2 regions of the Paenibacillus sp. FSL R10-2736 genome follow, and region 1 is predicted to be linked to the other one. Evidence: predicted binding sites of a transcription regulator. Region 1 holds the regulator's gene; the other holds the start of a gene.
The links. The regulator LexA, encoded in region 1, represses DNA repair genes until DNA is damaged. The targets are predictions, from matches to a motif close to CGAACATATGTTCG.

Region 2: NSQ73_RS06715 (ImmA/IrrE family metallo-endopeptidase) is a predicted target of LexA. The motif match lies at 2,935-2,948, and genes of this name have one in related genera.

The regions. Positions count from the first base shown of each region.
Region 1 covers NZ_JBBOBN010000001.1:3,027,009-3,032,958, forward strand. Annotated here, with positions in the region: gene NSQ73_RS13045 (hypothetical protein) at 1,108-1,284, shown strand; gene NSQ73_RS13050 (hypothetical protein) at 1,300-1,659, shown strand; gene NSQ73_RS13055 (hypothetical protein) at 1,764-1,988, shown strand; gene NSQ73_RS13060 (hypothetical protein) at 2,042-2,227, shown strand; gene NSQ73_RS13065 (hypothetical protein) at 2,308-2,529, shown strand; gene NSQ73_RS13070 (hypothetical protein) at 2,718-3,275, shown strand; gene NSQ73_RS13075 (L,D-transpeptidase) at 3,361-3,699, opposite strand; gene lexA (transcriptional repressor LexA) at 3,894-4,520, opposite strand; gene NSQ73_RS13085 (LysM peptidoglycan-binding domain-containing protein) at 4,717-5,130, shown strand; gene NSQ73_RS13090 (DUF896 domain-containing protein) at 5,241-5,450, shown strand; gene NSQ73_RS13095 (hypothetical protein) at 5,498-5,950, shown strand, end outside.
Region 2 covers NZ_JBBOBN010000001.1:1,551,976-1,557,925, forward strand. Annotated here, with positions in the region: gene NSQ73_RS06690 (SDR family NAD(P)-dependent oxidoreductase) at 1-477, opposite strand, end outside; gene NSQ73_RS06695 (MerR family transcriptional regulator) at 577-936, shown strand; gene NSQ73_RS06700 (hypothetical protein) at 1,038-1,307, shown strand; gene NSQ73_RS06705 (hypothetical protein) at 1,420-1,623, shown strand; gene NSQ73_RS06710 (hypothetical protein) at 2,121-2,285, opposite strand; gene NSQ73_RS06715 (ImmA/IrrE family metallo-endopeptidase) at 2,373-2,915, opposite strand; gene NSQ73_RS06720 (YjfB family protein) at 3,059-3,235, opposite strand; gene NSQ73_RS06725 (hypothetical protein) at 3,405-3,560, shown strand; gene NSQ73_RS06730 (hypothetical protein) at 3,609-3,746, opposite strand; gene NSQ73_RS06735 (NucA/NucB deoxyribonuclease domain-containing protein) at 3,986-4,426, opposite strand; gene NSQ73_RS06740 (glycosyl hydrolase) at 4,654-5,950, shown strand, end outside.

The DNA of each region.
Region 1 (5,950 bases):
CGAAGGAGCAAAGCTGTTCCCGTCGGCTAAATGCCATAAATTAACGTATCGATCACTCTGTTGAAACCCATGATATACGATTGTTGATGCATAGCAACATTACGATGTCCAGCTGCATATGAGGAGAATGGAACCTTGGTAAGAAAAAAAAGAGGCAGCAGCCAAATGACCACTGGCTAGTAAGCCCATTCACCCGTGAGGGTAAATTTGTTCTTCATAGGCCAAGGGAAGTGGATGGATTCCGGTTATGCCGACTGCTTCTTGCACCCTAATAAAAAAAGAACCTTTAAAAAAGGTCCTTAGCGGGAAATCTCAGACAACTGTTTGGTATGGGCCTCTAACAACTCGACGACAATCATTTGCCCCGTGACGCCAAAATTCCTTAAGCAACGCAATTCAGCTAATGAAGCTTTCATCAAATCACCCACGGTGATGTAATTGCTCTCATATACCGAATTAAGAATACGAGAAATGCTTTTAGGGTTTCTGGTCGATCTCTGTCTTAAAGTGTGAATAGGTCGCGGATATAATCTACGGTCAATTTCAATGTAAGACATGAGGGGAAGAATATCTCTAGTGGACAATCTCTTGATGTCTCCCTTCATATATCTGGTAATTATTATAAATATATGAGAAAATAATTCAACCCTTTATTTACAAAATACACATAAAATACAAAATTATTATTTAGGATAATATATATTTAATAGAGTTATTAAATTTAAACCGACTCGCCGGAATAATGGCTGACGGGTTATTTTATTTACATCCCAATGGTTTGCCGGATGGTTTATTTTACATAATGTACCATGTCCTATATACTGGATCATATACACACTAAAGGAAGCTTTTGCAGGTGCTTACACTGGGAATCACTTTTATGCCTAAGGGAAGGCTGAAGTGAAGCATGTGTTTAGAGGGTTTGGGCTTGGGGACTATTGCTGTTACAGTTGATACTGGCCGTGGTTGTTGCGGTGCTGGTATTTCCTTGTTAATAAATAAGATACATAGGGGTATGAAATGAGAAATAAATATGTAAGTATCATTGCAATGATCCTATTATTAACGCTAATTTGTTCTCAGGCTGGAGCTGCAGAAGGGGCCGGCATGTCAACTGAAACCAGGGAACGGATTATAGAGCAATATGGGCTGGATTCACCGGTAGCAGGTAGTCCGGACTGGAGCGGAATGGATGTGGGGATAAGCGGGCCGGTTGATGTGCTGGTTATAATCTGCAGGTTTATTGTGAGTCCGTTAGTGTTCGCGATTCAAGAAATATTCTAGCTGGAGGGAATAAGCATGAACCCGCGATATGATGCAACGCAGCCAGAACACAAAGTCCGCAAGAAAACAGCGGCAAAACTGTCTTTTGTAATTATAGTAGTACTAGTTTTACTAGCCGTTATGAATCCGGGTAAAGAGGACTTTGGAGAATATGCTGTGAATCATCTCGAGGAAACACTGGGGGTAGAGCTAGCTGGAGGAATTACCAGTCTGGTCGCTCAGCCTATGGTCGAATCGTTTACAATCCGGGAAAATTACATTCTGTTCTCCACCTTCAGCATACCTGATATTCAAGACGGTAAGACATTTATCGGGGATATTAAGGCGAAGCGCAAATACCTTGGGCTGTTTAAAATCATTTTCATCAAGCTCTAAACTCTAAATAGGGTATACATTTTGTTCCAGAACCCGGTATAATTAAACTGATTTGTGTGCTCTATGAATCCTTATCATTCTTGCTTGTGCACTGAGGAGGAAAGATGTTGAATACTGCGTATAAAGTTCTTTCAAGTGATGCTGATATATTCGCGGCGGCACTTGCCCAGGTGAAGGTCTATGTCGTTCAGCTGATCGAAGGTAAACCTCATGTTATAGCTGATTACGCCGGACCTGTACAAAAATGGACGCCGGAGTATGTATTGCTGGCCGGAATGACCTATAGACGTGACGAATTTGAGTTCCGTGTAAGGCTGCCCAAGAAGTAAAAGCAGGTAACCGCTTCGGGGTAACGAATTAGTAGCTGAGGAGGTGGTCGCAAGTGAGTAAAGTTATTTTTGAGCTTCAGTATGTGAATGGGCAAATTGAAGAGCTAGAATCTGTGTTTGAATCGGCGGCAGAAGCCAGAACCTATCTGACATCCGGTGGTTTGACAGGCTGGATTCCGGCAGGAGGCAAGTATCTTAATCCTGTAAATATTATCTCCATCAAGGTCAAAGAAAGCTAATTATAATATTACTGCCAAATCACACAGTCTCCGAAGCCAATCTTTGCATTTCTTATACTATAAAACGTAAAAGAGGTGTAATGATGACGCAAAGAGAACGAAACAGAATCCGCAGAGCAATTAATGCACTGCTCGCACAAAGAGCAATCCTGCTGGAAAGACTTGAGGAAATTAATGAGAACCTGCGCAGATTTCCAAGCGGTTCACGTGCCAGAAGAGAATTGCTGGCTGCAAGAGCATCCATCCGTGAAGCAATTCGTTTAAACACTATTGCTATCCGGTTGTTGCGCAGCGTGTTGTAATCTGTAGTCAGGGGATATGAATCCACTCAAAGACATCCTTACGGATGTCTTTTTGGCGTGCGATTGAGACTGTGGGAGGCTCAGAGTATAATTGATCGATGAAGAGCAAAAGGCTTGAGGAACAGCTACATATCAGGATAACATGGTGAACAAGCTGCACAAGAGCTTGATACAGGAAGGTGTGAAGAATGGACGATCAATTACGCCAGCGTTTGGGACTGCCGGAAACACAGGATAGTACACTGTCTGTTAACGCAGATCCGGTGATGGAAGAAAGTTCAAAATGGGATGCAGCCGGATCCACCGTGCTGAATGTCTCCAGAGAAGATGTGGAGAAGGGACGGCTCGAGAGCTATTTGCGTGAATTTAAGAAATATGAGAAGAAGCGGCTACGGGGCAAAATCATAATTATATTCAATGGGTATGAGCAGGATCGCCGGGAAGTCTATCAGGTTCGGGAGATTACGAACTGGGTTGACCGTCTGCTCAAGAACGTGCCTCATCTGTTCTATTTCCTCAGCAGAGACAATTACGCCATGCGGATTGCGTTCTTTTGTCTGTCTGAGGTGGTGGGCCGCTCCGGGCTGGAAGTGTCCATCACCAAAGAGCAGGGACGCAGGCTGATCGAGAAAGTTACCAAGAGTGCATTGGTCTACGCCAAAAAAAGCAAAGACTCACCTGCGGAACAGTGGAGTCTGGCTGAAAATATTCTGGACGAGCTTGGTTATGAGCAAACTGTGCAATAATGCTGTGAAGAACCCCTTTGGCGTAACCCGTCAGAGGGGTTCTTGTGTTCGATATAGAAATTTATAGGCGGCTGCATGACTGTAGCTACTCCCTGATGGTTACACGGGTGCCAATGGGAATGATAGCAGCCAACGCGACCACATCCTGGTTATACATGCGGATACAGCCGTGGGAGACCATGTGGCCGATGGAGGAAGGGTCATTGGTTCCGTGAATTCCATAATGTGGCTTGGACAGGCCCATCCAGAAGGCTCCGAACGGTCCGCCCGGGTTGGGCTGCTTGTTAATGATCGTATACTCGCCTACCGGCGAGACGGTCAGCATCCGGCCAATGCCGACAGGAAATCCTCTGGTTACGGTGTCATTATCAAGCAGATAAAGCATGCGCTGTGAAAGGTCGACAATAATTCGATAGTTGGGCATGGGATCAGCACTCCTTTGTAACAGGATATGTGCGGATAGCTAAAGCGGTTCGGAGTAAAAAATGCCAAAAAACCAACATAGGAACAAATGTTCCTATGTTGGTTTTTTGGCATTTTGGGCAAGCGTAACAGGATCTAAAGAGGAAAAAGGCTGCTTCGCGTGATGCGGAGCAGCCTGATTATGGAGGAGAAAGATTAATGGATATCGCGGAATAATCCAATGACTCTGCCCAAAATAGTAACGCGGTTAAGGCGGAGAGGCTCGTAAGCCGGGTTCTCCGGCTGCAGCCGGATATGATCACGTTCTTTGTAAAAGGTCTTAACGGTTGCTTCATCTTCTTCGGTCATCGCAACAACGATGTCACCATTGTCAGCGGTTTGCTGTTGGCGGACAATAACATAATCACCGTTCATAATACCGGCATCAACCATGCTGTCGCCGAGTACAGAAAGCATGAATACCTTGTTATCCCCTACGTAATGGGTAGGAAGCGGGAAGTAATCTTCAATATTCTCTGTTGCAGTAATAGGAACACCAGCAGTAACCTTACCAATTACAGGGATACGGGTAACCGTCTGGACGAATTGATGTACATTCTCTGAATCTTCCTGGCCGAGCAGTTCAATTGCACGCGGCTTCGTAGGATCGCGCCGGATCAGGCCTTTCTTCTCAAGCCGGTCCAGATGACCGTGCACTGTAGAACTGGAGGCCAGGCCAACAGCTTCGCCAATTTCCCGAACGGACGGAGGATAACCCTTGCTGCGGACTTCGTTACGTATAAATTCCAGGATCGCCAGCTGGCGACTCGAAATCTTTGACATCGGAATCAACCCCATATACTATGTTTGGGAAAATTATAACATAGAACTGCCGTTCGTACAAACATAAGTTCTAAATTGTGAGAATTATAGCCTGAAAAATAAAGGGAACAGTTGTTCGAAAAAACTATTGATCAAAACACATGTTCGTGTTATATTATTTTCGAAAGTAAGAACAAGTGTTTGGAGGATGATGTTTATGTTAAAATACAGTACCTACAATAGTATCTACAATGAGGATATCAAGGTGTCCGCTCCCGGTAATCCATTACCCTATAATCCATTGGCACAATTCAGAGACAAGACCCTTCGCCTGCTGTCTGTACTTACCTCAATATTCCGCCAGGTCAGCTTCATCAAGATATCTCTGATACTTTTACTCACGATCTCCGGATTTACAGTAGTCGGAAATGTGTTCGCTGGTTCTGTCACTTTAATGAAGCCTGAGAAACGGATCGTAGTTGAACGCGGAGACACCTTGTGGAGCATTGCCCTCAAGAATAAACCGGATGATATGAGGACTGCTGTATATATAGAAGGGATCAAGAAGTCAAATGGTCTGAAGGACAGCGGAATTAAGGCAGGAGATATACTGTCCGTGCCGGTATATTAACCGATAGAAGCATACTGGTGTTCGACTAAGAGAGCTTTCAGGGGGTAGACCTTGACAAGCTCTTTTTCTCATGGCAAAGTTAGAATGAATTTATAGGGGAGGGGAAAGTATTGAATATTGACGAATTGGTCGCACGCATCAATGAATTGGCACGCAAACATAAGGAAAGCGGCCTGAATGAGGAAGAATTGGCAGAACGCGCCAAACTCCGCGAGATTTATCTGGGCAATATCCGCAGCAATTTCCGGGCCCAGCTTGATACCATTGAGATTGTGGATAATCCGGAGCATGAAGAAGGCAACAACGGACGTAAAGCTTAGTCTGCGGCCTTTTCATAGATAATACAGGATGACTAGGGGGAACTAACATGGCCCGTTCTTGGGAAAGAATGGTTCAACGCAACACCAAGCAAATCAATCAGCAAAGAAAGAAGCAGGGGAAAGAGACGATCTATGGGGCGAGCTCTAAAGCTGCTGCAAAGAGCGTCGATATTTTCAAAGGCCGCAATATTGTATTCCCTGTCGTGTTACTGCTGCTTGGCATTATGTTCTGGGTAGTCGGTTCCATCGATGAAGCGAAAGGAAGCGGAATACTGGCTAACTGGCTGGGGGTAGTACTGTACTTCCTGCTTGCCGCGCTGTTATTCTTCCGCCGTCCGTTCCTTAAGGTGGAACGTGCCCGTCTGTCTACTATTAAATACAACCGTGAACGCTTTTTGCCTGCAGCTGAAATTGAGAAGATTACCTTGTCCCGCAGTGTAGTTACCATTAAGTATAAAGGCAAGCGTAAGCAGTGGATTTTCTCCAAGCTGATCAACCGG
Region 2 (5,950 bases), 1.5 Mb from region 1:
ATAGTCAAAAGCATTAAGCGCGTATGCAGAGCTCTGCATGAAGTGAAGTGAAGCCATATCGGTCGATACGTTCACAATGGTTCCTTCATTCTTTTGGATTAAGGGGAACAGCTGTTGATTCAGGCGGAACGTTCCGAAGAAATTCACTTCAAAGGCATTGCGCAAATCGGTCTCTCGGGTTGCACTGAATGAACTCGAGAAGGCTCCCGGCATGCCGGCATTATTAATTAAAAGCTTCAGATCAGCGTAATTGGCCTGAATGCTGCCGGCTGCTTGTTCAATACTCTCTTGATTAGTCATATCAATTTGCACGAACTCTGCGTTTAAACCCTCATTTCGCAGTTCGGAAGCTGCGGCTTCCCCCCGTTCAACACTGCGTGCACCAAGCAACACCTTCCAGCCCGCTTCACCGAGCTGTCTCGCAATTTCAAATCCAATTCCTTTATTGGCGCCTGTTACAAAAGCGGTTCTGTTCATCGTAATCCTTCTTTCTGTGGGATATGGTCTAGCAACAATTCAAAGTTTATTATGCTACACTAAGTGTAGGTCAACATAAATATTTGGGAGTGAACCGGAATGTTTACGATAGGACAAGTCGCCAAAAAAGTTGGGGTGGGCATAGGGGCGATCCGCTTTTATGAACGAAAAGGACTTCTGGATGCAGTAGCCCGCAATGAGCAGAACAACCGACTGTATACCGAGCAGGAAATTACCTGGCTGATCTTCCTTAGATGTCTGCGTGAAACGGGAATGAGTGTGGAGGAGATCAAGAAGTATCATGATATGGTCAGAGCCGGTACGGCTACCTTACCGGAGCGGATTACGCTTATTCAGAATCAGAAGAAACAGCTCCTGGATGATATAGAAGCGAAGAAAACACAGCTCATTCATCTGGAGCATAAGCTGGAGCGGTATTATGCCGGGGAGAATTATTAATAGATATAATATTCTGGCGAGGTTTCTCTATGGATTCAAGATGTATATCATGGTCCCCATCTATCATTATATGGTAGTATTTAGTAAATGGAGGGGCTTAGATGAAATTAATGAAGAGATTGGGTTTGTGGTTACCGATTCTGTCTGTAGCGGTATGTATGATTAATCTGTCAGGACAAGATGATAAAAACCTGCTGCTTTTTTTGACAAGTCCTTTGCTGTTATGGCTTAATCCTCAGCTGACAGATCTGCATTATACCATGGACAATGAACTTCTGTTCCAGTTTATACTATACGGCATTCACTTCTTCTTCTGGCTGGGGTTTGGATTATTGTTCGATTGGCTATTAGCGCGCAGAAGAGCAAAGTAGAATTCTGAAGTTCCGAAGGCAGGCCTCAGGGAGATGTTGACTTCACAGATATAAGTTACAGAATCATGATGAAACAATTAAAAATATATAACAAGAGGGGAGGGGGAATAGAGTGGCAATGAGCGAAGCAGAGGATAACAAAACTGAACTAGAGAAGCGGGTTGCTGCGCTGGAGAAACGGATTGCAATGATGGAGAACTATAATCCGCCCCCGCAGTCCACCAAAAAGGTAGTCTGGATCATGCTTGCGGTAATACTCGGAATCTTCCTGGCAATGGCGGGTATCGGGATTATCCAGTTTGTCAGCAGCGGCTAGTCGTTATTCTTGTCATTAATCAGCAGAGAAGTGCAGACCAGCGCTACAATAAGCATGATGCCCATTGCGATCATTTGAAAGATATTATTATAGGGATCTGAGAACGTTATGTATTCGAATACGACCTTGGATAGTAAATAGTAAAGAATACGCAATAGGCTTAGAAAGACTAGAGCGGCTACGATCCATTTCTTGATTGTGCTGATAGTGATAGAATCACTCCGTCCGCGGGGATATTAAATTGCAGTTACTCCCATTATTGTACAATATGGTAGTACAAGAGAAAACTGAAAATTGCAGTCCCCTGACCCTTTGCCCATAATCAGAACCTGCTCAGCCTGATTTAAGTTTGGTTTAAGCAACGGTGAGTATAGTGTATACATACCCCCTGATAGAAACCTTAGACCCTGCCGGATATTGGCGGGGTCACTTTTTTATAGGGTGAAAGGTTATGGACTGAGCTAGCTCTCTATATGCTGATTATTCTTCACGGAGGTTTAATCGTACTCCTTGGGTTCCTGCAGTAAGATGGAGAAGGTCTGCGTTTCGTGGTCCACTTCAATGGTCTCAATGCCGACAAAATCCGGAATTTCGGGATGAACTGCATCTACGCTGTAATCCGGATGGGTCAGCAGTAATTGAATGACTTTTATGGCTTCCATGTCGCTCCCCTTTACGGTTGAAATGTCACCATGCATAGAGGTACATCTGTTGTTCTTAGGTCTATGCCGGTATTATCCCCGCAGCGCTTAGCGAATATGTCTATGGATTAATTTTCTGTCTTCGTTTCTTTCCATTACGGCCATCAATTGCCCCTGGAAAATCCTCCGCTGGATCTGGTCAATCCGCTGCAGAGCCAGCTCAACAGGCACCTGAAAGGTACTGGAAAGCTCAGCCACGGCATCCTCGCGGAGCTCCGGCAGTATCCGTGCAGAAATCATGGAATAGGGCATGGCGGCATAGAGAATAAACCGCTCTGATTCATCCTCCTGCGCCTGCGTGAACTGTTCAGGCATAAGAGTATGCTTGCCGGCATGGCGGAGCAGATGACACAGCTCATGGAGGAACTCCAGCCGCTGCAGTTCGGGAGGGAGCCTGTTGTCGATAAACATGCTGTACATTCCTGCGCTGGCCTCAATGCTCTTGCTTCGGACATCCAGATAATGAATCCAGATATTCAGCCGTTCGGCTATGTATTCAATGGATATGTCGGACGGCTGGCGGACACCGATGCGCTGATATAAATCCTCTGTCCATTTCTCCAACGCAGTCATCTGATAATAGGATTGCATAATCAATCACCTCAATATAAGATCGTATGTTCGTATTAAAGGTCAAAAGAAAAGCCCTGAAGGGCTAAGCAATCAGCACACTCAATAGTCAGCAGCTGAATGGATATGGAACGGGTGTTCCTATGTATGTAAGCATAAAGCAATCAGGCGCGAATATCAAGTGTTTTTCCCAAGGTGGGGTGTGCGCCCTGACTCAGCATCTGGACCATATTCTGGGCATCCGTCTGTGCCTGATCTTTGGCAATACTCATGACCTGTAATCCCGCAGCCTGCAATAAAGACGACTGGTTCATGACAACCGATAGTGCAGCAATATCCATTTGTGTTCCTCCTCCAAGATTTTTTGAAGCAGCGCATCCACCTTTTATATCGACCGATTAGGGCTTGGCCGTTAGGTGAATGGCATTTCTTTGCCAATTGGCCCATGCCACCGGTTAGATTTCCACATATTCTGTGCTGTATTCAATATTCAAGAGGAGGAATTAAATTATGGGAGCAGAGTATGGTTGCGGTTGTGGAAATAACGTCGGTGGAGTTAATCAGGGTCCTCCGATTGTTCCGGTTGTAAGCCCTTGGACTTCGACTGGTGCGATTCTGGTTCTGTTCATTCTGCTGGTTATTATCACTAAAGCCTGTTTGTTCTAGAACGCTATTAAGCAAGTGCTGCCCTGTCTGGCCTGAGGCCGGATGGGGCTATTTCTTTTTTTTGCGTGCCGCCGGACCGATCTGGCGTTTGATTCTGCTTGTATGCTCATCCGTTTCAATGATATACAACTCCTTGACTGTACCTGCAAGTGCAAACCATTCCTGTAAGGCTTCAGCCTCGGACATAGGGCCGTACAGCCTTTTCCCCCGATAACAGATATAGAACACTCCCTGCTCTCCGTCTATGGAATAATATCCCACCCTATTTTACGCTTTATTTGGGTGAAATTGCATAAAGAACTGTCGTTCGCATAACAGGCATGCAAATGTCCTTATATGACGGAGAGGAGAGCGGCTAATATGCGATCTGTTTCTTATCAGCAATCATTTGCGGTAGCGGTAGCCGGAGCATTCAGGCATTCTGCCTATTTGAACATGAACTCTACGCGGGTACCGTCTGCGAAGTCCTCCAGCTGATTGCCGACCCAGCTTCCAGCTCCGCGGTTATCGCTGGGAGTTATGTATTCAATATCAGCGCCGGCTCCACCTTCCGCACACATCGCCATCGGCCATTCGTCGCGGTCATAACCTTTTTTGGTGGGTACGCCCTTCAGGGATTCCTTACGGTTCTCTTCGGCTTCATTCCGGTCAATCGTGCAGATGGGGGACTCCCCGTTCTCAATCGCTTCCTGAATATGTCTGGCGGTCTCCGGATAACGGTCAGACGGGAATTCCAGCCGGACAACCTCTGACTGGCCAGAAGACGGCGTCTGGGACGGAAGCTGACCGTTCTCCTCGAAGTAGTAAGCAGCCAGGCTGAGCAGAACAACAATAATGAGACTGGTGATGAATTTTTTGGCTTTCATATCTGCTCCTTAAAAGTTTTGTTAGCATAGCTTCCAATGATAAGCTCCGGCAAAACTCGCTTCGGAAGCATACGCTTAAGTTTGGTGGGCGCAGGAAGCCTACGCTCACAATAGTATAGCGTATGACTGCGGAATTGGAACAGACGTAATTCTTGTCTATCCGCCGTTCTGATGTTACATAATTCGCCATAAAATGTACAAACAGATGGAAAAGGATGGTGGAAGAAGTGGAACAGCGTGTACTCAGAGATCTGCTGGATTCCGCGTCAAGGCTGGTAGGCGATGCACAGTGGCAGGCTGCCTTCCGCAGTGTGCTGATGAGTCCTGCAGATGCAGAGCTGGCGCTACCGGCGCGTAAATTGCTGAACACCTTATACTGGCTGCAGGGACAAGGCGTGATCAGCGGACAGCATGATTATCTGGAGAGCCCGGATGAATTCAGCGTGAAGCTGAAGAATACCGGCGGGAGCTATGCGGGACTGCACGGCTATGAAATGGGACCCATCAGTAACCAGACGGAGCAGCAAATCAGCAGCCAGCGGCAGGGCGTCACGGACAGTGCGGTCCGCTGGCATCAGGCCGGGGGAATCGTGACGATGAGCTATCATGCCAATCTGCCGGGAACCGCTCCGGCCTGGGCGAATGTCTCGATGAGCCTCAGCGAAGCAGATTTCAACAAATATATTACTCCGGGAACCGTCCAATACACAGCAATGATTGCAGAGCTGGACAAAGTAGCCGTGTATCTCAAAAAGCTGAAGGATGCCGGTGTACCTGTGCTCTGGAGACCTTACCATGAGATGAACGGCGGTTGGTTCTGGTGGGGGCAGAAGTCTTCCTTCAGCACCCTCTGGGAGATTATGTTCGAGCGGTATACCGTATATCACAAGCTGCATAATCTGCTGTGGGTGTGGAGTCCGAATGCGAAAAACCAGTGGTGTGACGAACCTGCGAAATATTACCCGGGCAGCGGAAGAGTAGATGTGCTGGCCCTGGATATCTATGACGCGGACTTCAAGGGGAGCCATCATGACAGCCTCTGGGATCTGGGACGCGGCAAGCTGATCGCCATTGGCGAGAATGGGGAGCTTCCTCCGGCAGCCCTGCTGGCTGGTTCCCAGAACAAATGGAGCTACCAGATGACCTGGGGCAAGCTGCTGTATGAGAAGAACAGTGATGCGGTGATCAAAGCTTTTATGAAGGATAATTTCGTGTTCACGAGAGACGAATATGCAGCAAAGGCGGCAGCAATGGATCCATCACCGGGCGGCATTCCTAAGCCGGGCTTGTATGGCCAGTACTACAATAACATTACGCTCAGCGGTACGCCCGCCCTCACCCGGACAGATGCCAACATCAACTTCATCTGGAGACAGGCAGCCCCTGATCCGGCTATTGGTGCAGATTTGTTCTCGGTAAGATGGAGCGGCAGGCTAAGTGCGGTGTACAGTGAGACTTACACCATATATACTTCTTCGGATGATGGCATCCGGGTGTGGATCGACGGCAAGCTGATTATTGACA